One region of the Methylosinus sp. PW1 genome, then DNA from elsewhere that is predicted to be linked to it. Evidence: predicted binding sites of a transcription regulator. Region 1 holds the regulator's gene; the other holds the start of a gene.
What was found. The regulator LexA, encoded in region 1, represses DNA repair genes until DNA is damaged. The targets are predictions, from matches to a motif close to TGTTCNNNNTGTGTTCNG.

Region 1 (11,244 bases):
CGAGATCGGGATAGAGCGCGACGCGCTCGGCCACCGCCTCGGCGAAAGGCCGCCCGCGATCCAATTCCAGATTCCAATCCGAGGTGCAGACCTCGCCGAGGAAGCGCTCCATCGCCTGCGAATCGTCGAAGAGCTTGCGATAGAGATAGCGGGGATTCCAATCGACCAGCACATTGCCGACATCGAAGACGACGGTGGTGACGCGAGATTTCACGAACATTCGGGGGCTCCGGGCTCGAGGCGAGCATATAGCCCCGACCTGTGACGACAATTGGAGCGAAACATTTCATTCCATCGGCGCGCGCGCTATGACGAGGTCCGGTCCATGACCGGGAGCCCGCCTTGCGCATCGCCACTTGGAACGTCAATTCCGTCCGCCAGCGGCTGGAGCCGCTCACCGCCTATCTGCGCGAAGTCGCGCCGGACGTGCTGTGCCTGCAAGAGATCAAATGCGAGGACAAGGCCTTCCCGCGCGCCGAGATCGAGGACCTCGGCTATAATGTCGAGACGCATGGGCAGAAGACCTTCAACGGCGTCGCCATTCTCTCCAAGACGCCGATAGAGGTGGTGCGCGGCCTGCCGAAATTCGAGCATGATCCGCAGGCCCGCTACATAGAGGCCGTGGTCTCCACCGATCATGGCGCCCTGCGCGTCGCCAGCATCTATCTGCCCAATGGCAATCCGCCGGACACGGAGAAATACACATATAAGCTCGCCTTCATGGACTGCCTCATCGCCCATGCGGCGAGCCTTCTGGCGCTGGAGGAGCCTGTGGTTCTGGCCGGCGACTACAATGTCATTCCCGCGGTCGGCGACGTCCACGACCCCAAGGCCTGGGCCGGCGACGCGCTGTTCCTGCCGCAGACGCGCGCCAAATTCCAGGAGCTGCTGAACCTCGGCTATACGGAGGCGCTGCGCGCCTCCACCGACGCCGCCGGCCTCTACACATTCTGGGATTATCAGGCCGGCGCCTGGCAGAAGAACAATGGCATTCGCATCGACCATCTTCTGCTCTCGCCGCAAGCCGCCGACCGCTTGCAGAGCGTGACCATCGACAAGGATCTACGCGCCGGCGCGAAGCCCTCCGACCATGTGCCGATAAGATGCGAGTTGGAATGATGGGCGGCAGCACGAGGACCCCAGCAGCGGAGCTTCCCCCTCGAGCGCCGTCGAATGCGCCATCCTGCTCGCACTCGCGGCGTCATGGCCGGGCTCGTCCCGGCCATCCACGCCAGGACGCCGAGGCGTCTATAAAGTTTGTCGGGACGCCGAAGCTCCGACGACGCCGGCCGTGGACTAAATCCGTCGATCGCGGGCGCTTTCCTTCGGTTTCTCAGCTGCTTGGCGTGGATGGCCGGGACAAGCCCGGCCATGACGGCCATCGTGTCTCGCGACGTGTGAAACCCCATAGCCCCTCGACGCGCGAAGCATGGAAGCTCACGCCATGACGGACGTCTGGTTCTACCATCTCCAGCGCCTCCCGCTGGAGAGCGCTCTGCCCAGGCTGCTCGAGCTGTCGCTGGCGCGCGACTGGCGCGTCGTGGTGCAGGCGACCAGCGCACGGCGGCTGGAGGCGCTCGACGATCTGCTCTGGTCCTATGCGGGAGAGAGCTTTCTGCCGCATGGCACGGCCAAGGACGACGATCCCGAGACGCAGCCGATCTTCCTCACCATCGGCCGCGACAATCCCAATCGCGCCCATGTCCGCTTCTTCGTGGAAAATGCGGAGCTTTCCCCCGTGCTCGCCGACACTGCGAGCGCGCCGGAAGCGCGCGCCATACTCATGTTCGACGGCAATGACGAGGCCGCGGTGCAGGCCGCGCGCGCGCAATGGCGGCAGCTGAAGACGGAAGGCCACACGCTCTCCTATTGGCGCCAGAGCGAGGAAGGCAAATGGGAGAAGCAGGCGTGACCGAGGAGTTTTTCGCGCGCCGCTCCGCCGCGCGCGCCCGTCTCGACGAGATCGACCCGCATAAGACGCCCGGCGGCGTCGCGGCCGATCCACAGCGCAAGGATTGGTTCGAGGCCGTTTATCGCCTCGCCGAGGGCGACGCCGCCGGCGTGCCATGGGCGCATCTCGCGCCGCATCCGCTGCTCGCTGACTGGCTCGCGACCCGGCGCCTCGACGGGTTGCGCGCGCTCGATATCGGCTGCGGTCTCGGCGACAACGCCGAGGCGCTCGCCGCCGCCGGCGCGCGCGTCACCGCTTTCGATCTCGTGGAGCAGGCCGTCGCCTGGGCGAGGCGCCGCTTTCCGCAGAGCGCCGTCGATTATCGCGCCGCCGATCTCTTCGCCACGCCTCAGGAATGGCGCGGCGGCTTCGATATCGTCCATGAATGCTACACGCTGCAAGCCCTGCCCGACACGCTGCTGGATGCGGCGGCGCAGGCGCTCGCCGGCCTGGTCGCGCCGGGCGGATTGCTGCTCGTCATCGCCCGCGCCCGCGACGAGGGCCAAGAGGTGGGCGGCCCGCCCTGGCCGCTGCCGCCGAGCCGCATGGAAGCCCTCGCCGTGGGCGGCTTGCGTTGCGAGGCGCTCGAGGATATTTCCGCGACGAACGCCATGGTCCGCCATTGGCGCGCGGCCTTCCGCCGGGACGGCTGACGGCAATCGGCGAGCCGGAAGGCTCGCGACGCCATGATCGCAGGACGGGAGCGAAATGACCGACGCGCCGCTACTCTCGATCAAAGGCGCGTCCAAGCGCTTCGGCGCGATCGCGGCGCTCGAGGACGTGTCGCTCGAGGTCGGCGCCGGCGAATTCTTCGCTCTGCTCGGCCCCTCCGGCTGCGGCAAGACCACGCTGATGCGCCTCGTCGCCGGCTTCGAGACATTGGACGCCGGCCGCATCGAGATCGGCGGCGCCGATATGCGCGGCGCGCCGCCGCATCGGCGCCCGGTCAATCTCATGTTCCAATCCTACGCGCTGTTTCCGCATCTCTCCGTGTTCGAGAACATCGCCTTCGGCCTGCGCCGCCTGGGCAAGGGCAGAGCGGAGATCGCCGCCCGCGTCGCCGAGCTCTTGCAGATCGTGCGGCTCGAGGGCGTCGAGACACGAAGGCCCGACCGCCTCTCCGGCGGCCAGCGCCAGCGCGTCGCGCTCGCCAGAGCCCTCGCGCCCGGCCCGCGGCTGCTGCTGCTCGACGAGCCCTTGGGCGCGCTCGATCGACAATTGCGCGAGGAGACGCAATTTCAGATCAAGGAAATCCAACGCCGGCTGAAGACGAGCTTCGTCGTCGTCACACATGATCAAGACGAGGCGCTGGCGATGGCCGATCGCATCGCCGTGATGCGCGCCGGCCGCATAGAGCAGATCGGCGCGCCGACAGAGGTCTATGAGCGCCCCGCGACGCGCTTCGTCGCCGGCTTCATCGGCCAGATGAATTTCCTCGAGGGGCGCATCGAGAATGGCGCCTTCGTCGGCCCCTTCGGCCGCCTGCCGGCGGAAGGCGGCGGTCTCTCGCAAGGCGCGAAAGCCGTGCTCGCCGTGCGGCCGGAGCGCATCGCCATCGCGCCGGCGACCGAGGCGAGCGCAGGCTTGGACGGCGAGATCTTGGACGGCGTGGTGGAGGACGTCGCCTTTCGCGGCGAGACGACGCATCTTCGTCTGCGCCTCTCAGGCGGCGAGGCCTTGCGGGTCTCGCGCGGCGCGAACAGCGGCGCGTCATTCAGCGTCGGCGATGCGGCGCGCATCTCCATCGCGCCCGAGGCCGGGCGCATTTTCGCGAGCGAGTGATGCCGGAGGGCGGCAAAAGACGCAGGCTCACGCGCGGGGAGATGCTGGTCATCGCCGCGCCCTACGCCTGGATCGCGCTGTTCTTCCTCGCGCCCTTCGCGCTGATCGTCAAAATCTCGCTGTCGCATCCTGCGCAGACGCGGCCGCCCTATGAGCCCGTCTTCGACGGCGCGAACGTCGCCGGCTTTTTCGAGAAGCTCTCGCAGCTCGGCCTCGACGCCTATCGCGGCCTCGCCGAGGATTCGCTCTATCTCGACTCCTATCTCTCCTCGCTGACCATCGCCGGCGCCGCGACGCTGATCTGCCTTCTCATCGCCTATCCTTTCGCGCTCGCCATAGCGCGCGCGCCGCGCGGCTGGCGCACCATTCTCATCGGCTTCGCCGTCGCGCCTTTCTGGACGAGCTTTCTGATCCGTGTCTACGCCTGGATCACGCTGCTGAAGGACGAAGGGATCATCAATCATGCATTGATGGCGCTCGGCCTCATCGACGCGCCGGTCCCGATGTTCGCGACCAGCGGCGCGGTGGTCGTCGGCATCGTCTATTCCTATCTGCCCTTCATGCTGCTGCCGCTCTATGCGGCGATCGAGGGGCAAGACGCGTCGCTGCGCGAAGCCGCCGCCGATCTCGGCGCGACGCCATGGCAAGTCTTCACGACCGTCACTCTGCCGCTGTCGCGCCGCGGAATCGTCGCCGGCGCGCTGCTCGTCTTCATTCCCTCGGTCGGGGAATTCGTCATTCCCGATCTTCTCGGCGGCTCCGACACTCTGATGATCGGCCACACGCTCTGGAATGATTTCTTCGCCAATCGCGATTGGCCGGCGGCCTCCGCCGCGGCAGTGGCGCTGCTGGCTCTGCTGCTCATTCCCATTCTTCTCTATGAGCGCGCGCAATTGCGCGAGGGCGCGCGATGAGCGGCGCGCGTCTTCTGCGCCTCGCCGCGCTCCTTCTCGGCTTCGGCTTTCTCTATGGGCCGATCGTCATATTGGCGACGATGAGCTTCAACGCCTCGCGGCTGGTGACGGTGTGGGGCGGCTTCTCGACCAAATGGTACGCCGCCCTGCTCCATGACGAGCAGATGTTGCGCGCAGCCGAGATCAGCCTCGCCGCCGCGGCGCTCTCGGCGCTGATCGCGACGCTCAACGGATTGCTGGCCGCGCTGGCGCTGGCGCGTTTCGGCGGCTTCCGCTCGCGCACGCTCTTCGCAGGCTCCATCTATGCGCCGCTGGTGATGCCGGAAGTGGTGCTCGGCCTCGGCCTGCTGCTGGTCTTCGTCGCCTTCGGCGTCGAGCGCGGATTCTTCACGCTGGTGCTGGCGCATGCATCTTTTACGATGTGCTTCGCGACAGTGATGATCCACGCCGCGCTGAAAGGCTGCGACCGCACGCTGGAGGAGGCGGCAATGGATCTCGGCGCGACGCCGGTTCGCGCTTTCGCGCTCGTCACTCTGCCGCTGATCGCGCCCTCCGTCGTCAGCGCCTATCTCCTCGCCTTCATCATCTCGCTCGACGATCTCGTGATCGCGAGCTTCACCACCGGCCCCGGCGCCACCACCTTGCCGATGCGCATCTACTCGCAAGTGCGGCTCGGCGTCTCGCCGGAGGTCAACGCCATCTCGACGCTGCTGCTCGGCTTCGTCGCCATCGCGCTCGGCCTATCGGCGCTGCTCACACGCGGGCGCGCCAAGGGCGGCGGGGCGGGATGAGGCAACGGCGATCGGGTGAATGCCGAAAGAGGCGCGCTCACCCTCCCCTTCAGGGGGAGGGTCGGCCGGCGATAGCCGGACGGGGTGGGGTTCACGGCGAAGACTCGGGGTTTCACCCCCTCCCGAGCGCCTACGGCGCTCGACCTCCCCCCTCGAGGGGGAGGTGATGCGCCTCTTCAATCATTACTTCTCGTTCGCCCGATCTGCCCCGGGTGAGGCGCGCGGATGTTGACATTATAAACACACGACGCCATCTTCGATCACATGAAACCCTCGCCGCCGCTCGCCGAAGTCAATATTCACCTGCGCGCTCGCGAGCAGGACCGCTCGCTCATCGACCAGGCGGCCGAATTGACGGGAACCAATCGCTCGCAATTCATGCTCGCCTCCGCCTTGAACGCGGCCAAGAATGTCCTGCTCGATCAGACGACTATCGCGGCGGACCGTCGGGCCTTTCGAAAAATTCTCGATTGGATGGACGCCCCGGCTTCCGCGGAAGAAGACGCGGGCATGAAGCGGCTCGCCGCGAGCAGAGCCCCCTGGCGGAATGGCTGAAGCGCGAGCGTCTCTCGAGCCGCCCGCGCCGCTGAGCGAGAGCCACGAGCTCGCGGATTTTCGCTGCAGCGAAGCGGTTCTGGACGAATGGCTGGTGAGGCGCGCCCTCGCCAATATGGAGGCCGGCGCGAGCAAGACCTATGTGCTCTGCGCCGCCGGCTCGCCACAGGTCGTCGGCTTCTACGCGCTGAGCATGGGCCAGATTCTCGATCGGGAAGCGCTCGGCTCCATGCGGCGAAACATGCCGCGACATATTCCTTCGGTGATCCTCGGGCGCCTCGCCATCGACGCGCGCTGGCAGGGACGCGGCGTCGGCAGAGCGCTGCTTCACGACGCGGTTTCACGCTCGCTGCGCGCCGCGCGCGAAGTATCCGCGCGGCTCCTTGTCGTGCATGCGATCTCGCCGGCGGCGGAGGCCTTCTACCAACATCGTGGCTTCATGCGGCTGCCGGTGGAAACGCCGACGCTGGCGCTCGATCTCGTGAAGCTCGATAGGGTGATCGGAAAAGAGAGAGGCTAGGGGAAAACCTCACCGCTCCTTCGTCGCGCCCGTCTCCGGCTCCACGCGCGGCAGCAGCGGCGCGGCGGCGCCGGAGCGCTTGATCAGCGCGGCGGCGTCCGGCGCGAAGACGGGATCGTCCCAGGGGCCGGAGAGATCGAAGCCGATCTGCACGCCCTTCTCGCGCGGCTTGCCGGCGGCGTCGGCCTCATTGGCCTGCGCCTTCATCGCGAGGCTGCGCTCGGGAATGCGCGTTTGCCCGGCGAAGGCCAGCGCGAAGCCCGGCCCATGCGCCTGCCCGTCCTCGATATTGGCCGTTCCCTTGACGATCTTGATGGTCGCGCTCGCGCGATCCACCAGCGAATGGCCAGAGCGAATATCCATCGCGCTCGACAAGGGCCGCTTGTCGACGCGGCGCAGCGCGCGCTCGAGATCTATGCCGCCGACCTCGCCCTCGCTCAGCGTGAGGCTGGCGCGTCCGTCGAGATCGCGCGTGATCTGCGCGACGCTGTCGCCAGTGGCGTCGAGCGTGAAATTGGCGTCCAGCGCGCCGCCGAGATCGGGCCGCGCGGCGAGGTCCCAGGCGAGCGCGCCGGCGTCGACGCCGGTTAGCTGCGCATTGCCGTGGAATTCCAGCGCGCCCGCCGCATTGGCGGCGAAAGTGGCGCGGCCCTTCACCGTCCCCTTATAGGCCTGCGCCTCCGCGAGCGCGAGCTCGAGCCGGCCGCCGCGCAGCAGCAGCGACAGAGCGGCGTCCTCGAGGTTCAGCCGCAAAATGCGGGCGCGCGTCGCAGAAAGGCGCAGATCGACATCGGCGTCCTGAATATTCGGCAGGACGAAAGCGTCGCGGCTCCATTGGCCGTCGGCGCCAGAGAGCGCCGGCAGATCGGCGATTATCGGCTTCAGCGACACGAAATTGCTGGCGAGAGTCGCGTGGACGATGGGCTTTTCGCCCTCGTGACGCAGCGCGAACGTGCCCTCGAACTCATTGTCGTCGGCCGAGAGCTTGACATCGGTGAGCTGAAAATCGCGCAGGCCGACGCTGGCCTTGGCGGAGAGCTGCACATTCTCGAAGGGGCCGGGCAGCGGCGCGCTCACCTTGGCGAGGCCGAGCGCATGGCGCAGCGAGGGCGAGGAGGCGGTGATGCGGCCCATATAGCGCGGCTTGGCGCCGAGCTGGCCGAAGCCTTCCGCCTCCAGCCGCACGCTGTCCGAATCGAGCCGCACCGTGACCGGCGTCTGCTCGCCGCGCAGCAACGCGCCGGGCTTCAGCACCCAGAGCATGGCGCGCGGCCGCTCGCCGCCCCAGGAGAAGGCGGCGTCGAGCGTCGCCGGCGAGCCGACGGTGCGCCAGTCGAGCGTCGCGTCAATGTCCTGCAAAGTCTCCTCGCCGCCCGAATATTTGAGCCTTGCGACGCCGGAGACGATGGAGACGCCGCCGAGCCGGGCGCGGTCGGCCTTTTCGGCCGCCGGCGTCGAGGGCCGCGCCGCCGCGGCGCGCACGGCGGCGCCGGAGGCGCTCATCGGCTTGCGATCGAGATCGACCTCTATCGATGGGCGGATGAGCTCGATATCGGCGATTTCCAGGCGGCCGGCGAGCAAGGGCAACAGCAGCACATTGCCGTGCAGCCTGTCCGCCTCGATGGTCAGCGCCGCGGTGGGATCGGCGAAGGCGATGCTGTCTATGGTGATGTGCGGGCGCGGCAGCAGCGAGAAGGTCGAGCGGCCCTTGGCGGCGATGAACAGGCCGGAGGAGGCGTTGAGCTGGCCGGAAATCTCCTCGAGCAAAGCATTGGTCGAGAAGGTCCAGGGCGCGAGGGCCGCGCCGATCGCCACTGCGGCGACGGCGCAAAGAGCGATCAGCCAGCGGCGCGGGAGGCGCGGGAGAGACAGGCGGCGGCTTTGGCCCAAGGGCTTCGATCCTTCGATTTCGCGCATCGGGCCGGTCGAGTGCGACATTCCATCGTCCATGAAAAAAAGCGGGGCGGCCGCGGGCCGCTGGCGACGCAGCGCGCGCCCTCGGCGAGGGCGCGACACGAAACAACATGCCTTAATCGCTCAGCCGCTACGCGAAAAGGCCCGCGCGCCAAAAGCGCGCGAGGCCGGACCATGGCGGCAAAGGGCGGCGAGATCGTGGCGGCGCGAGGCTCTCAGTATTTGCGCAGAAGGCTGACCAGACGGCCCTGGATGCGGACGCGATCCGGCCCGAAAATGCGCGTCTCATAGGCCGGATTGGCGGCCTCGAGCGCTATGGAGGCGCCGCGCTTGCGCAGGCGCTTCAATGTCGCCTCCTCCTCGTCGATGAGGGCGACGACGATATCGCCGGTGTCGGCGCTGTCCTGCTTCTTCACCACGACGACGTCGCCGTCGAGAATGCCGGCCTCGATCATCGAATCGCCGCGCACCTCGAGCGCGAAATGCTCGCCGCCGCCGAGCATATCCGGCGGCAGGCTGATGGTGTGGCTGCGATTCTGCAGAGCAGAAATGGGCGTGCCGGCGGCGATGCGGCCCATGACCGGAATCGCCACTTGCTGATCGGACTCCGGCTCGCCGGCCGGCACGGGGCGCACGCGGCCGAGCGCGCCTTCAATGACCGAGGGCGAGAATTTGCCGCCGCGCGCGGCGACGCGGGGCGTCGCCGATTCAGGGAGGCGCAGCACCTCGAGCGCACGGGCGCGATTGGGCAGCCGGCGAATGAAGCCGCGCTCCTCGAGCGCGAGAATGAGCCTGTGAATGCCGGATTTGGAGCGCAGATCGAGCGCGTCCTTCATCTCGTCGAAGGAGGGCGGCACGCCGGTCTCCTTCAGGCGCTCATGGATGAAGCGCAGCAGATCGCTCTGTTTCTTGGTCAGCATGGAAGCCCCCCGGCGCCGCCCGCCCGCGTCGCGCCACGACCGAACCCGAGCATGATGCCGCGGGTTCATAAACAAATCATGAACGGGAGGATAGGCGTTCTCGGTGCGTTCCGCAAGGGCGGTATCGCGAGTAACTTTCTGTCGAACGCCGAAGTGGAGCGACCATCGCTATTTGAGCGCGACAGACATCGCTATTTGGAAATCCATTTCTGAAATCCGCGTAATTTCAAACAGATAAGTCACCTGCGATTGCCGAACTAATTGCCGAAAGTTCTTGAAGGTCGCGTGCGGCCGCCATCTCATTGAGAACGCGCATGTTTTCGTTTCTATGATTGCCGAAAGTCTAAGCGTGATTTCCTCGATTGCCGAAAGTTTTGCCGAAAGTCAGTCCTTGCTTTCGTCGATCGGCTCGCTCAACTCTCGCTCGATGTTAAGATCATAATGCCCCGACAAGAGCACAGCAAAAGCCGACGCATCGCGACGCAAATCGGCCTTTGATCGATCTTTTGCGGGGGCAGAAATAACAGAGAGACTGTCGCTATCGTTTGACAGCGATGGTAGTTCCTGCCCAAATACGTCTATCAACGCCCCCGCTATGGCATTTCTGTTAATTAACGAGCGACCATTGTTTATTGGATACGTGGGGTCGATGCTGGCATAACGACATATTTTTTCGTAAACCCAAAGTGGCATGTCATTTTTATTTAAGTAATTCTGAAGCGACCGATACGGAACCTCGATTTTTTCGGCAAGCGTCGTGAGTTTAATCGAACGGCGGCGGAGTGCTTCTCTGAGAGCCGCAATCGTGTCGTCGGTCTTAGCATCGGTCATTGACAGCCACTCGTTTAGGTGCATATTTTAAATTATGCACCAAATCAGACGCACCCTAACCCTAGTTGTCCCGCCGTCGGATGATCTTTACCTGATGGTCCGGGCGGGCTTTGTTGCGCAGGGCACGACGCTCAACGCGTGGTGTATCGCCAATCGTGTCACGCGGCAATCCGTCGAGAAAGCCCTACGTGGCCAGCGAAATGGCAAGGTTTCGCACTCACTTCGCGAAATCGTCGTCGCGGCGGCACTACAGCGCGAGCCGGGCGCCGCATGAACGAGTTTGTTCCCATATCTGCGATTGCGGGCGCGGCCGGGAAAACCGAGCGGACCTTGGAAATCGCCGTCTCTCGCATCGCCAGCGGGAAGGCGACGACTTGGCGCGGCGCTGCTCTTATCGTCCGCACGGTCACGGGCCGGGGCGGAAAGTCTGGGGTCCGCTACGAAGTCCGCGTCGATAGCCTCCCGCTCGGCCTTCAAGAGCGTTTGAAAGCCTCTTCACAGCCCGCCGAACCCCGCACTGTAGATTTCCGTCGAGATTTGACCCGGGATTTCCATTGAGAAGTGACCCGGGTTGAAGATGGCTTGCGGCTCAGTCGGTCGTCAAGTTTTGGTCTTTTCCTTTGCAGGTTTGTCCGCCTTCGCCGAGCTGTCCTTGAACCGGAAGCTGTCGTTTCCAGTTTCGAGGATATGGCAGCGGTGAGTGAGGCGATCGAGCAGAGCCGTCGTCATCTTGGCGTCCCCGAAGACGGCGGCCCATTCGCCGAAGCTCAGATTCGTCGTGATGATGACGCTGGTTCGCTCGTAGAGCTTGCTCAGCAGATGGAACAGCAACGCCCCGCCGGAGCCGCTGAACGGCAGGTAGCCGAGCTCATCGAGGATGACGAGATCGGAATGAACGAGCCGCGCCGCGACTTGGCCCGACTTGCCTTGGTGCTTTTCGGCTTCGAGCGCGTTTACGAGCTCGACGGTGGAGAAGAACCGCACACGCTTTCTGTGATGCTCGATCGCCTGGACGCCGATCGCTGTCGCCAGATGCGTCTTGCCCGTGCCAGGTCCCCCGACCAGG
Region 2 (11,244 bases), on a different contig from region 1:
TCCATTCGCGCCATTGGGCGGAAGGTTTTGGCCGCCGCCGGCGGGCGGGACCGCGGAGCGCGCCGGCTGGGCGGGGACGGCGGGCGAGGCGGGAGGCTGCTGTCCAATAGCGGGCGTGACGATCGGAGCGGCTGGCGCGATGCGCGCGGCGGGCGCGCCGGCGCCGGGGCCATGGTCGCCGCTCGGAGCGGGAGCGGGGGGCCGGCCAGCGGTGGGAGCGCGATTCTCATGCGGGATGGCGGGCGAGGGGCTCTGGGCGGCGGCCGGATTGGCGGGCGCGATTGGATGGGGAATGGGAATGGCCGCAGGCGCCGCCGTGGGATGCGGCGGCGGAGCTTGCCGAATCGGCGCGGCCTGCTGCGGCGGATGGATTATGGCGGGGGAGGGCGGGGCCGGCGGCGCTGCGCGCAGCTGCGGGCGCGGAAACGGCGGGGCGCCGGCTCCGGGATAGGGGGCGGGCGGCGGCGCGGAGGGCGCATGCTGAATGGGCGCCGGATGGAAAGGCGCCGCGGGCGGGGCCGCGGGGCCGGATGGGGGGCTGGCGCCGGTTGGGCTGGCCGCTGCGCCGGTGGGCGTTTTTCGTGATTTGGATCATAGCCTTGCGGCGCGGCCTGCGCCAGCAACAGGGCTTCGCCGGCCGCCGCCGGCGCAATTCCGGCTTGCGGGCCGAGCGCCAGCGACGGCGTCATCAGCCCCGCGAGCAGCAAATTTTTTCGTCTCGACATCGTGTTCTCCCGTCAAGGGCGTGAGCAATCGCAATCCCCGCGCTGCCGTTGTGACCTGCGCGCGGGGCGAAATTTTTTCTTTTTTGTGGCTATGGCGGCGCGCCGTCAGATCGCCTCGCGATCGCCATTCGCGCGGCGGCGCGCGACGTCGATCGCCTCGAGAATCGTCCTCGACAGGGCGTCGAACTCGACGGGCTTGGTCAGCAAGAAATCGACCCCGGCTCCGCGTGCGGCGCGCTCGTCTTCCTCGAGCGCGCTGGCGGTCAGCGCGATGATCGGCAGCCGCCGCGCGCCCATGCGCGCCTCCTCCGCGCGAATGAGGCGCGTCGCCTCGAGGCCGTCGAGCTCGGGCATGAAGACGTCCATCAATATGGCGTCGAAGGGCCGCAGCCGCCCGCCGATGGAGGAGCGCGCCAGCTCGACGGCGCGCGCGCCATCCTCCGCGCGCGTGACCAGCGCGCCGAGCTTCTCGAGATGGCGGCAGACGATCAGCGCATTGACGTCATTGTCCTCGGCGACGAGCATGCGGCGGCCGGCGAGCGTGCGCTCGGGCGCGACGTAATCCGCGTCATTGCGCGTCGGCGGCGGGGCGGCGGACAGGCGCTCGACCAGCGAGGCGGCGCGCACCGGCTTCACCAACCAGCCGTCGAAATGGCGCAGCGCCGCCTCGCCGAAGGCGCGTCGCTCCATGGGCGAGAACATCAGGAACACGCGGCCGGCGCCGGCGCGGCGCGCCTCGTCGGCGAGACGCTCGGTCGCCTCCTCGCCGAAGGCGCAATCGACGATGACGGCGTCGAAACGGCCATCCGGCTCGCCGTCCAGACGGCGCGCGCCATGCGTCTCCTCCCGCGCGATCTCGGTCTGCGCGCCGGCGCCGCGCAGGATCTCGGCCATGAACGGCCCTTCGAAGATCGTCGGCGAGACGATGAGGACGCGCGAGCCGGCGAGCGGCCGCTTGCGTTCGCGCGTGCGGTCGTCGAAGAGCGCATGCGGCCCGCGCGGCAAAGTGAAGGCGAAGACCGCCCCGGCGCCGGCCTGCTCCTCTATCTCCAGCCGGCCGCCCATCAGCGCGGCGAGATGGCGCGAGATGGCGAGGCCGAGGCCGGTGCCGCCATGGCGCCGCGTCGACGAGCCGTCGCCTTGCTCGAACTCCTCGAAGATGATCTCGCGCGCCGCCGGCGCGACGCCCGGCCCCGTGTCGGCGACGCGAAACGCCAGCGCGCCTTTGGCGTCGCGCTCGACGCGCAGGCCGACGCCGCCGCTCGCGGTGAAGTTCACGGCGTTGCCGGCGAGATTGACCAGCACCTGGCGCACGCGCGCGGCGTCGCCGGCCACGATTTCCGGCGCGTCCGGCGCGATATAGCTCGCGATCTCGAGATGCTTGGCCTGGGCGCGCGGCGCCAGCAGCTCGACGACGCCCTCGACGAGCGGCGCCAGCGCGAAAGGCTCGACCGAAAGCTCGATCTTGCCGGCCTCGATCTTGGAGAAATCCAGAATATCGTCGATGAGCTGGGCCAGCGAGCGGCCGGAGGCGGCGATCGCCTCGACATAGCTCGCCTGCTCGGCGTCGAGCCGCGTCGCCGCGAGCAATTGCGCGAGGCCGAGCACGCCATTGAGCGGCGTGCGAATCTCATGGCTCACCGTGGCGAGAAAGCGCGATTTGGCCTGGCTCGCCGCCTCGGCGCGGTCACGCGCGGCGGCGGCGGCGCGCAGCTCCCAGATTTCGTCGCGCAATCCCTCGAGCTCGGTCTCGACCGCGCGGCGCCGGCGCGCCCGCCGCGCGCGCGCGAGCCATAGCCAGACGCCCGGCGCGAGAGCGGCGAAAAACGCGAGAACGGCAAAAACGCAAGGAGGAACAGCGGGCATGCGGGATGGTCCAAAGCCATACGACGAAGATGCAATTATTCCACGGCAATCGACAGAAAAGTATGAATTGGGCTCAAGCGGCGACGCGGGCTCCGGCGGAGCCGCCGCGATAGGCGAGAGCTTCGGCGAGATGGCGGCGCGCTATGGCGTCCGAGCCGTCGAGATCGGCGATGGTGCGGGCGAGCTTCAGCGCGCGATGGAAGCCGCGCGCAGAGAGGCCGAGGCGCTCGGCCGCCTCGCGAATCAGCGCCGTTCCAGAGGCGTCGAGCGCGGCAGCTTTCTCGATCGCGCTGGCCGGCGCGCTGGCGTTGGTGGTGGAGCCGGAAAGGCCGAGAGCCGCATAGCGTCGGCCCTGCCGCTCGCGCGCCGCGGCGACGCGCGCCGCCACCTCGGCCGAGCCCTCGGCCGGCGGCGGCAGCACGAGATCGGCCGCCGAGACCGCCGGAACCTCGATCCTGAGGTCGAAACGGTCGATCAGCGGGCCGGAGAGCCGCGCCTGATATTGGGCGATGCAGCGGTCATTGGGCTGGCGCCGGCAGGCGAAGCCCGGCTCCAGCGCATGGCCGCAGCGGCAGGGGTTCATCGCCGCGACGAGCTGAAAGCGGGCCGGATAGACGGCGCGATGATTGGCGCGGGAAACGGCGACCTCGCCGGTCTCCAGCGGCTGGCGCAGGCCGTCGAGCGCCTGCGCCTGGAACTCCGGCAGCTCGTCGAGGAACAGCACGCCATTATGGGCGAGCGAGATCTCGCCCGGACGCGCATGGGAGCCGCCGCCCACCAGCGCCGGCATGGAGGCGGAATGATGCGGCGCGCGAAACGGGCGCCGATCGGTGAGCTCGCCGCCGGCGATCTCGCCCGCGACGGAATGAATCATCGAGACTTCCAGAAGCTCGCGCGGCGACAGCGGCGGCAGAATGGAGGGGAGGCGCGCCGCCAGCATGGATTTGCCGGCGCCGGGCGGGCCGTTCATCAGCAGATTATGGCCGCCGGCCGCCGCGATCTCCAGCGCCCGCTTGGCGCTCTCCTGGCCCTTTATGTCGGAGAGGTCCGGCAGCGCGGCGGCGGCCGCGCGCACGGCCGGCTCGGGCCGCAAGAGCGCCTGCACGCCTTTGAGATGATTGACGAGCTGGATCAGCGAGCGCGGCGCGATCACCTCCATGTCGCTCGACGCCCAGGCCGCCTCCGGCCCGCATTGGCGCGGGCAGATGAGCCCATGGCCGCGCATGTTGGCGGCGACCGCGGCGGGCAGAACGCCGGCGACCGGCGCGATGGCCCCATCGAGCCCCAATTCGCCGAGCACGGTGAAGCCGTCCAGCGCATCCGAGGGGATGGCACCGATCGCCGCCATCACGCCGAGCGCTATCGGCAGATCATAATGGCTGCCCTCCTTGGGCATGTCGGCCGGCGCGAGATTGACGGTGATGCGCTTGGCCGGCAGGGCGAGGCCGGAGGCGACGAGCGCCGCCCGCACGCGCTCCCGCGATTCGGCGACCGCCTTGTCGGCGAGGCCGACGAGGGTGAACACGACATTGCCGCTGGCGATCTGCACTTGGACGTCGACAGGCTTGGCCTCTATGCCCTCGAAGGCGACCGTCGCGACTCTGACCACCATGGCGAAAAGCTCCGAGACCCCGATATCGCTCTGACGCAAACGCCGCCATAGTAGACGCGCGATTTCGCCTCCGCAAGAACAATATGAGAACGAAAATTGGCCATGCTTCGGCAACTGGCCGCTAACCGGCGAGAGCTAGTCTGGGGCCGGTTTTAAGGATCGGCAATTTCGGCTCTCGCGGACGCGTCGCCATCGTGCGGCCGCGCTCTCGTGAGCTAAGAGCGCTTTGCGATCGGACAGGGCCGTTCGATCGATCAGAATTCGCGCCGGGGGATATCGCCCTCGAGAGCGCAAAGGGCTTCGCCCGAGAGATGGGGTCGGCGATATGTCTCAGAACAAACGGATGACGAGGGCGCTCGGCGCCGCGGCTTTGGCGCTGGCGATCGGCTTCGGCGCCCCGAAGGCGATGGCGGCCGAATGCGGGCGCAATGGCGAGGGATTCGAGGCCTGGCTCAGCAGCTTCGAGAAAGAGGCCGCTGCGGCGGGAATTTCCAAGGCGGCGATCGATTCTTCGCTTCGCGACGTCTATTACGATCGCTCGGTGATCTCGCATGATCGCGGGCAGAAAGTGTTCCGCCAGACCTTCGAGCAATTCTCCGCGCGCATGGCCAATTCCTTCCGCGTGAGCAAGGGGCGCGCGCTGCTGCAGAAGCATGCGGCGCTGTTCAAGCGCATCGAGCAGAAATATGGCGTGCCGGGGCCGGTCATCGTCGCGATCTGGGGGCTGGAGACGGATTTCGGCTCCTATCTCGGCGATTTCTCGACGATTCGCGCGCTGGCGACGCTCGCCTATGATTGCCGTCGCGCCGACAAGTTCCGCGCCGAGCTGCTGGACGCGCTGCGCATCGTGGAGCGCGGCGATCTCGATCCCGCGCAAATGCGCGGCGCCTGGGCCGGCGAGATCGGCCAGACGCAGTTCATGCCCTCGTCCTATCTGAAATTCGCCGTGGATTTCGACGGCGACGGCAAGCGCGATCTCGTTCACAACACGGCGGATGTGCTCGCCTCCACCGCCAATTTTCTGCATGGCTATGGGTGGAAGCCGGGCGCCGGCTGGGACGAGGGCGAGCCGAATTTTCCGGCGCTGCTCGAATGGAACAAGGCGAAGGTCTATTCCAAGACCATCGCCCTGCTCGCCGACAAGATCAAAGGCGGGAGCGACACGCGCGCCTCGGGAATGGACAATCCCGTCGAGAAGGCGCGATGAGCGGCCGCGTCCTGCGCTCGGCGGAGGATCACTCCGCCGGTTCGGCCTCCGCCGTCTTCAGCGAATGGATCGGCCGGTGCCGTAGATAGATGAAGAACATGGCGATGACGCCGACGCCCATGAGCAGATAGAGGGGCAGGGTGCGCATGAAGCTCATGCCCACGGAGAAGGGGAAGCGCGACACCCAGCGCTCGCCATGGTCGCCGGTCACGGTGACTATGCCGACGAAATAGCCCGCATCGGGAAAGTCGTGCTCGAAATTGATCGTGCCGGTCGGATAGGTGCGCGGGCCGCGATAGGCGACGGTCGCAGCGTCTATGTCGGCGTTCTCTTTCTCCTCGCCGCCGATATCCTTGACGATTCTGATCTCCACCGCCATGTCGCGCAGCTCGTCCTGCTCGGCGTCCAGCGCGATGATCATGTGGCCGGTCGCCGGAATATCCTCGCAGAACTCGTTCTTGGAGGCGTCCGGCATATAGCCGGTGAAGTTCATTATGTCCGGCCCGATGAACAGCCGACACCGCCCCTCGGCGGAGCCGAGCCGGCCATGGGCCGAGGCGGGGGCCGCGGCGCCGAGAAGCGTCAGAAGAAGGACGAGGAGAACGGGCGGCGTGGAACGAGTCGCAGGACGTAGAAACCCATCGATCGACCGCCAGAACGGGGCAAGACCGCTGTCGGACATGATGATTCCCCCATGGAGCATGTGTTGCGGGCCTCGTTCCGTGGGCGCCTTCGCTCCGACGACGAAGCGAGAGCCGGTTCGGCCGACCCGGTCGCTCGCCGCCTGCGACAATGCGGCATGTTAGCGCATTCTGAGGGAGCGGCAAGAGCGTGCACGGGCTCGGCTTTTGTCCGCCTCCCGGCATAGAATTGCCGCCCGCCGCGAGTCCTATACTGCGCCTTTTGCTTGCGTTTTGCTCGCGATAGCGCGAACTTTGCCGCATTGCGCCCGCGGACTCTTGTTTTTCCGCGGGCCGCACGCCATATTCGACGGCGAGGACCGCGCCGATTGGCCGGATAGACCGGGCCGCGCGGCCTTTTTCGAGAGGATGCTATGTCCAATTTCGACCGCAACACGAGCTTCGGCTATCGGGGCGGGGTCTCCAGAGCCGGCACGGCCGAGATCGACCAGGGCCTGCGCGCCTATATGCTCGGCGTCTATAATTATATGGTCCTGGGTCTCGGCGTCACGGGCGTCGTCGCGCTCGGCACGCATATGCTCGCCGTGGCCAAGGAAGGCGGGCGGCAGATCGCCCTCACGCCCTTCGGCCAGATGCTCTACACCAGCCCGCTGAAATGGGCGGTGATGCTGGCGCCGTTGGCCTTCGTGTTCTTCCTGGGCTATCGCGCCGACCGCATCTCCGCGGCGACGGCTCGCAACCTGTTCCTCGCCTTCTCGGCGGTGATGGGCCTGTCGATGTCGTCGATCATGATCGTCTTCACCGGCGCGTCGATCGCCAAGGTGTTCTTCATCACCGCGGCGGCCTTCGGCGGCCTCAGCCTCTATGGCTATATGACGAAGCGCGATCTCTCGGCCTTCGGCTCCTTCCTGGTGATGGGCCTGTGGGGCCTCGTGCTCGCGAGCCTCGTCAACCTGTTCTTCCAGAGCAGCGCGATGCAGTTCGCCCTGTCGATCCTGTCGGTGTTCATCTTCGCGGGCCTCACCGCCTGGGACACGCAGTCGATCAAGGACGGCTATTATCAGAACGCCGGCTATGGCCAGGAGATGGTGCAGAAGCAGAGCATCTTCGGCGCTCTGTCGCTCTATCTCGACTTCATCAACATGTTCCAGTCGCTGCTCTACCTCTTCGGCGAGCGCAACGACTGATCGGACAATCCGATCCGGGATAAAGGAAGGCCCCGCTCCGGCGGAGCCTTTTCTTTTGCCGGCGTGCGCCAATGCGTTCAGTCGCGCACCAATTCGAGCTTCTTCTGCAGCACGGCGACGACGCGCGCGAGATCATGGCCGCGGCGCATGACGAGGCCGCCGGCGGCGACGACGCAATAGGCGCCCTGACGGCGCGCCAGCTCGGGATCTTTCTCGATGCGATAGAGCGGCGCCTCGCTGGCGCGGCGAAAGACCGAGAACACCGCCTTGGCGGATGAGAAATCGATGGCGTAATCGCGCCATTCGCCGGCGGCGACCTTGGCGCCATAGAGATCGAGCAGAAGTCGCAGCTCACGCCGATCGAAGGACACGAGCGGAGCGCTGCGCTCGGGCGCGGCCCTGGCCCGGTCCGCTTCATTGGTCGCGCGGCCTGCCACGACAGAGAGCAGGCCGCGCCGCCGGCTGGGATCGGTCGTCTCCGTCTCACTCATGCCGCTTTCCTCATTTCATGGGCATGATCGCGCGGCAAATGCGCGAGGGCAAGACAAAGATGACAATGAGACGACGATGGGCCGCGCGCGCCTGGCCGAGATTTCACATTTTCGCCAATATCGAGCCCCTTGTCCGCCAAAGGAGCCGACCAATATCTAGCCCATTGCCTCGACACGCTCGGGAAGCCGTTTTTCCGGATTTCGTCAGCCCCCCAGCCCCCCGGAAGGGCGCTTTTCGAGCACATGAGTTCGTGGCGATGGACGGGCCGGCCGGGCGACGCTCGGGCGGCCCGTCTTGTTTCGGGCTTTCCCCACGGCGCCTCGTCTCTCCACGCTTTCGCAAGTCTCGCGCGATCGAGTCGCGCGACCCATGGCGCCGTCTTGCAACTTCGCGGACGATCCCCGATATCACTCTCGCGTTTCGCTCGAGGCGGCTCGACGGACGCCATTGCCGATCAATGACGATCTCTATATCCCGGCCAGAGCCAACGCGCCGTCGGCCATGCTTTCATTTGCGGAAAGCGGCGCGCGCGGCGGAGCCGACAGAAAAAGCGGAGACGAGCCCGTGACCGACCACGCCGAAACACAGACGATCGACGCAGCCGAGCGCAGCGATTACGGCTTTCAGGCCGATGTCGCGCGGCTCTTGGAGCTCATGACGCATTCCGTCTATTCGGAGCGCGACATTTTCTTGCGCGAGCTCGTATCCAATTCGGCCGATGCGATCGAGAAGCTGCGCTTCGAGGCTGTGGCGAACGAGGCTCTGGCGGCGCAGGCCGGCGCGCCGCTCGTCACCATCGCGCTCGATAAGGAGGCGCGCACGCTGACCGTCGCCGACAATGGCGTCGGCATGTCGCGCGAGGATCTCGTCGCCGCGCTCGGCACGATCGCCAGTTCCGGCACGCGCGCCTTTCTCGACGATCTCGAGGCCAAGGGCGGCGCCGACAAGGGAGGCTCGCTGATCGGGCGCTTCGGCATCGGCTTCTATTCGGCCTTCATGGTCGCCGATCACATAGAGGTGGCGACGCGCCGCGCCGGCGCGTCCGAAGCATTTTTGTGGACGTCGGAAGGCAAGGGCTCGTTCCACATCGCGCCGCTGGCCGCGGAGGACGCGCCCGCCGTCGGTACGCGCGTCACGCTGCATCTCAATGCGGAATCGGACGAGTTCCTCGAGCCCTATCGCATCGAGCAGATTTTGCGCGAGCATTCGGGCGCCATCGCCATACCGATCGATCTCATCGAGGAGAAGGGCAAGGAGCCGCGTCGCCTCACCGACGGCGTTGCGCTGTGGACGCGGTCGAAATCGGAAATCAGCGAGCAGGACTATAAGGATTTCTATCAGCAGATCTCCGGCCAGTTCGACGAGCCGGCGCTCACCATTCATTGGCGCGCGGAAGGACGCACCGAATATACGGTGCTCGCCTTCGCGCCCGGCTCGCGGCCCTATGATCTCTTCGACCCCAAGCGCGCGAGCCGCTCCAAGCTCTATGTGCGCCGCGTGCTGATCTCGCGCGAGGCCGATATTCTGCCGTCCTGGCTGCGTTTCATGCGCATCGTCGTCGACAGCGCCGATCTGCCGCTCAACGTCTCGCGCGAGATGGTGCAGAACAATCCGATCATCGGCGCCATCCGCAAGGCGATCGGCACGCGCGTGCTCAAGGAGCTCGCCGATCTCGCCGCCACTGATTCGGAGAAATTCGCCGCCGTGTGGAAGAATTTCGGCGCCGTCATCAAGGAGGGCCTGCACGACGACCCGGCGCGCCGCGACGAGATTTTCGCCATTGCACGATTTTCGACGTCGCAGCATCAGGACGGCGGGCGCAGCCTGAAGGATTATGTCGAAAATCTGCGGCCCAATCAGACAGCGATCTATTACATCACCGGCGACGACAAGAAGCGGCTCGCCTCCAGCCCGCAGCTCGAGGGCTATCGCGCCAAGGGCATAGACGTTCTGCTGCTGGACGATCCGGTCGACGCCTTCTGGGTGACGAGCGCCGTCGGCTATGACGGCAAGCCGTTCAAATCGGTGACGCAGGGCGCCGCCGACATGGACGCCGTGCCGGCGCCGGAAGGCTCAGAGACGCCGCCCGCCGAGGCGAGCGCCGATGTCGCGCTGCTCACCGCCGTGCTGAAGGAGACGCTGGCCGAGCATATCGACGATGTGCGCGTCTCGACGCGCTTGCGCGAAAGCCCCGCCTGCCTCATCGCCGCCGATCACGGCTTCGATCTGCAGCTCGCGCGCATGCTGCAGGAGAGCGGCAATAAGGGCGTCTTCGGCAAGCCGATCCTCGAGATCAATCCCAGCCATGAGGCGGTGCTGGCGCTCGCGCAAAAGGCCAAGGCCGATCGCGCCGGCGCGCAGGACGGCTTGTGGCTGCTGCTCGACACGGCGCGCATCGCCGATGGCGAGGCGCCGATCGACGCCGCCGCTTTCGCCAAGCGCGTCGCCGCTCTGCTCGCCAAAGGCTGACGCGGCCGCATGATCGCTCCCGCGCTCGAGGATGCGCGCCGCGCCGCGGCGCTCGAGGAGGTCGCGGCCTTTCTCGAGCGCAGCGGAATCGAGGATGCGCGACGCGATGCGCGCGCGCTGCTGTTCGCCGCCGGCGGCTTCGGCGCGGCGGAGCTGCTGCTCGAGCCGATGGCGAAGCTGGGCGAAGCGGCGCTCGCGACCTTGCGCGATTCCGCGCGGCGCCGCGCGGCGCGCGAGCCCGTTTCGCGCATTCTCGGCATGCGCGGCTTTTGGACGCAGGATCTCGTCGTCTCGCCGCATGTGCTCGATCCGCGTCCGGATACGGAAACGCTGATCGAGCTTTCGCTCGAGCTCATGCGCGATCGGCGGCGCGAGCCATTGCTGATTCTCGAGCTCGGCGTCGGCTCGGGCGCGATTCTCTGCGCTTTGCTCGCCGAATTTCCCGCGGCGCGGGCGATCGGCGTCGATCTTTCCGCGGAGGCTTGCGCCGCCGCGGCGCTCAATCTGTCGCGCTGCGGCTTCGCGAATCGCGCCTCCTTGCTGCGCGGCCGCTGGGCCGATGCGCTCGGCGCGCGTTTCGATCTCATCGTCTCCAACCCGCCCTATATAGAAAGCGGCGAATTGGAAGCGCTCGAGCCGGAGGTGCGTCTTTATGATCCGCGCCTCGCGCTCGACGGCGGCGCCGACGGCCTCGCCTGCTATCGAGAGATCATCGACGATCTGCCGCGTCTGCTGGCGGCGCAGGGCGCCGCAGTGCTCGAGGCGGGAGACGGGCAGGCGCGCAGCGTCGCCGCGCTGATGGCGGAGAAAGGCCTCGAGCCGGCCGGAATTCGCAAGGACGCGGGCGGACGCGAGCGCGCCGTCGCGGCGCGTCGCCGCAGCTGACGCATCCGCAAGTCGTGACAAATTGGCTACACCCCCTATTTATGTGAGCGACGGAACGTTCGCGCCCTTGGCGAGGCTTCCCCGGTGGACTATAGTCGCTCGCGAAAAGACGCTGAACGTCGTGAGCGACGCCGAGCGCGGATGAGGGGGAATACGGCCG

Region 2: the regulator LexA is predicted to act here: its motif matches at 4,278-4,295, upstream of K369_RS13170 (YifB family Mg chelatase-like AAA ATPase).

What each region holds. Positions count from the first base shown of each region.
Region 1 covers NZ_JQNK01000008.1:99,296-110,539, reverse strand. The annotation lists gene K369_RS05965 (HAD family phosphatase) at 1-220, opposite strand, end outside; gene xth (exodeoxyribonuclease III) at 343-1,119, shown strand; gene K369_RS05955 (DNA polymerase III subunit chi) at 1,445-1,912, shown strand; gene K369_RS05950 (bifunctional 2-polyprenyl-6-hydroxyphenol methylase/3-demethylubiquinol 3-O-methyltransferase UbiG) at 1,894-2,604, shown strand; gene K369_RS05945 (ABC transporter ATP-binding protein) at 2,660-3,733, shown strand; gene K369_RS05940 (ABC transporter permease) at 3,733-4,647, shown strand; gene K369_RS05935 (ABC transporter permease subunit) at 4,644-5,438, shown strand; gene K369_RS05930 (DUF1778 domain-containing protein) at 5,703-5,993, shown strand; gene K369_RS05925 (GNAT family N-acetyltransferase) at 5,986-6,513, shown strand; gene K369_RS05920 (AsmA family protein) at 6,523-8,403, opposite strand; gene lexA (transcriptional repressor LexA) at 8,643-9,347, opposite strand; gene K369_RS26230 (helix-turn-helix domain-containing protein) at 9,732-10,178, opposite strand; gene istB (IS21-like element helper ATPase IstB) at 10,779-11,244, opposite strand, start outside.
Region 2 covers NZ_JQNK01000009.1:810,291-821,534, reverse strand. The annotation lists gene K369_RS13175 (ATP-binding protein) at 831-2,591, opposite strand; gene K369_RS13170 (YifB family Mg chelatase-like AAA ATPase) at 2,665-4,203, opposite strand; gene K369_RS13165 (lytic transglycosylase domain-containing protein) at 4,529-5,410, shown strand; gene K369_RS13160 (hypothetical protein) at 5,439-6,092, opposite strand; gene K369_RS13155 (Bax inhibitor-1/YccA family protein) at 6,465-7,238, shown strand; gene K369_RS13150 (DUF2794 domain-containing protein) at 7,316-7,729, opposite strand; gene htpG (molecular chaperone HtpG) at 8,232-10,199, shown strand; gene prmC (peptide chain release factor N(5)-glutamine methyltransferase) at 10,209-11,084, shown strand.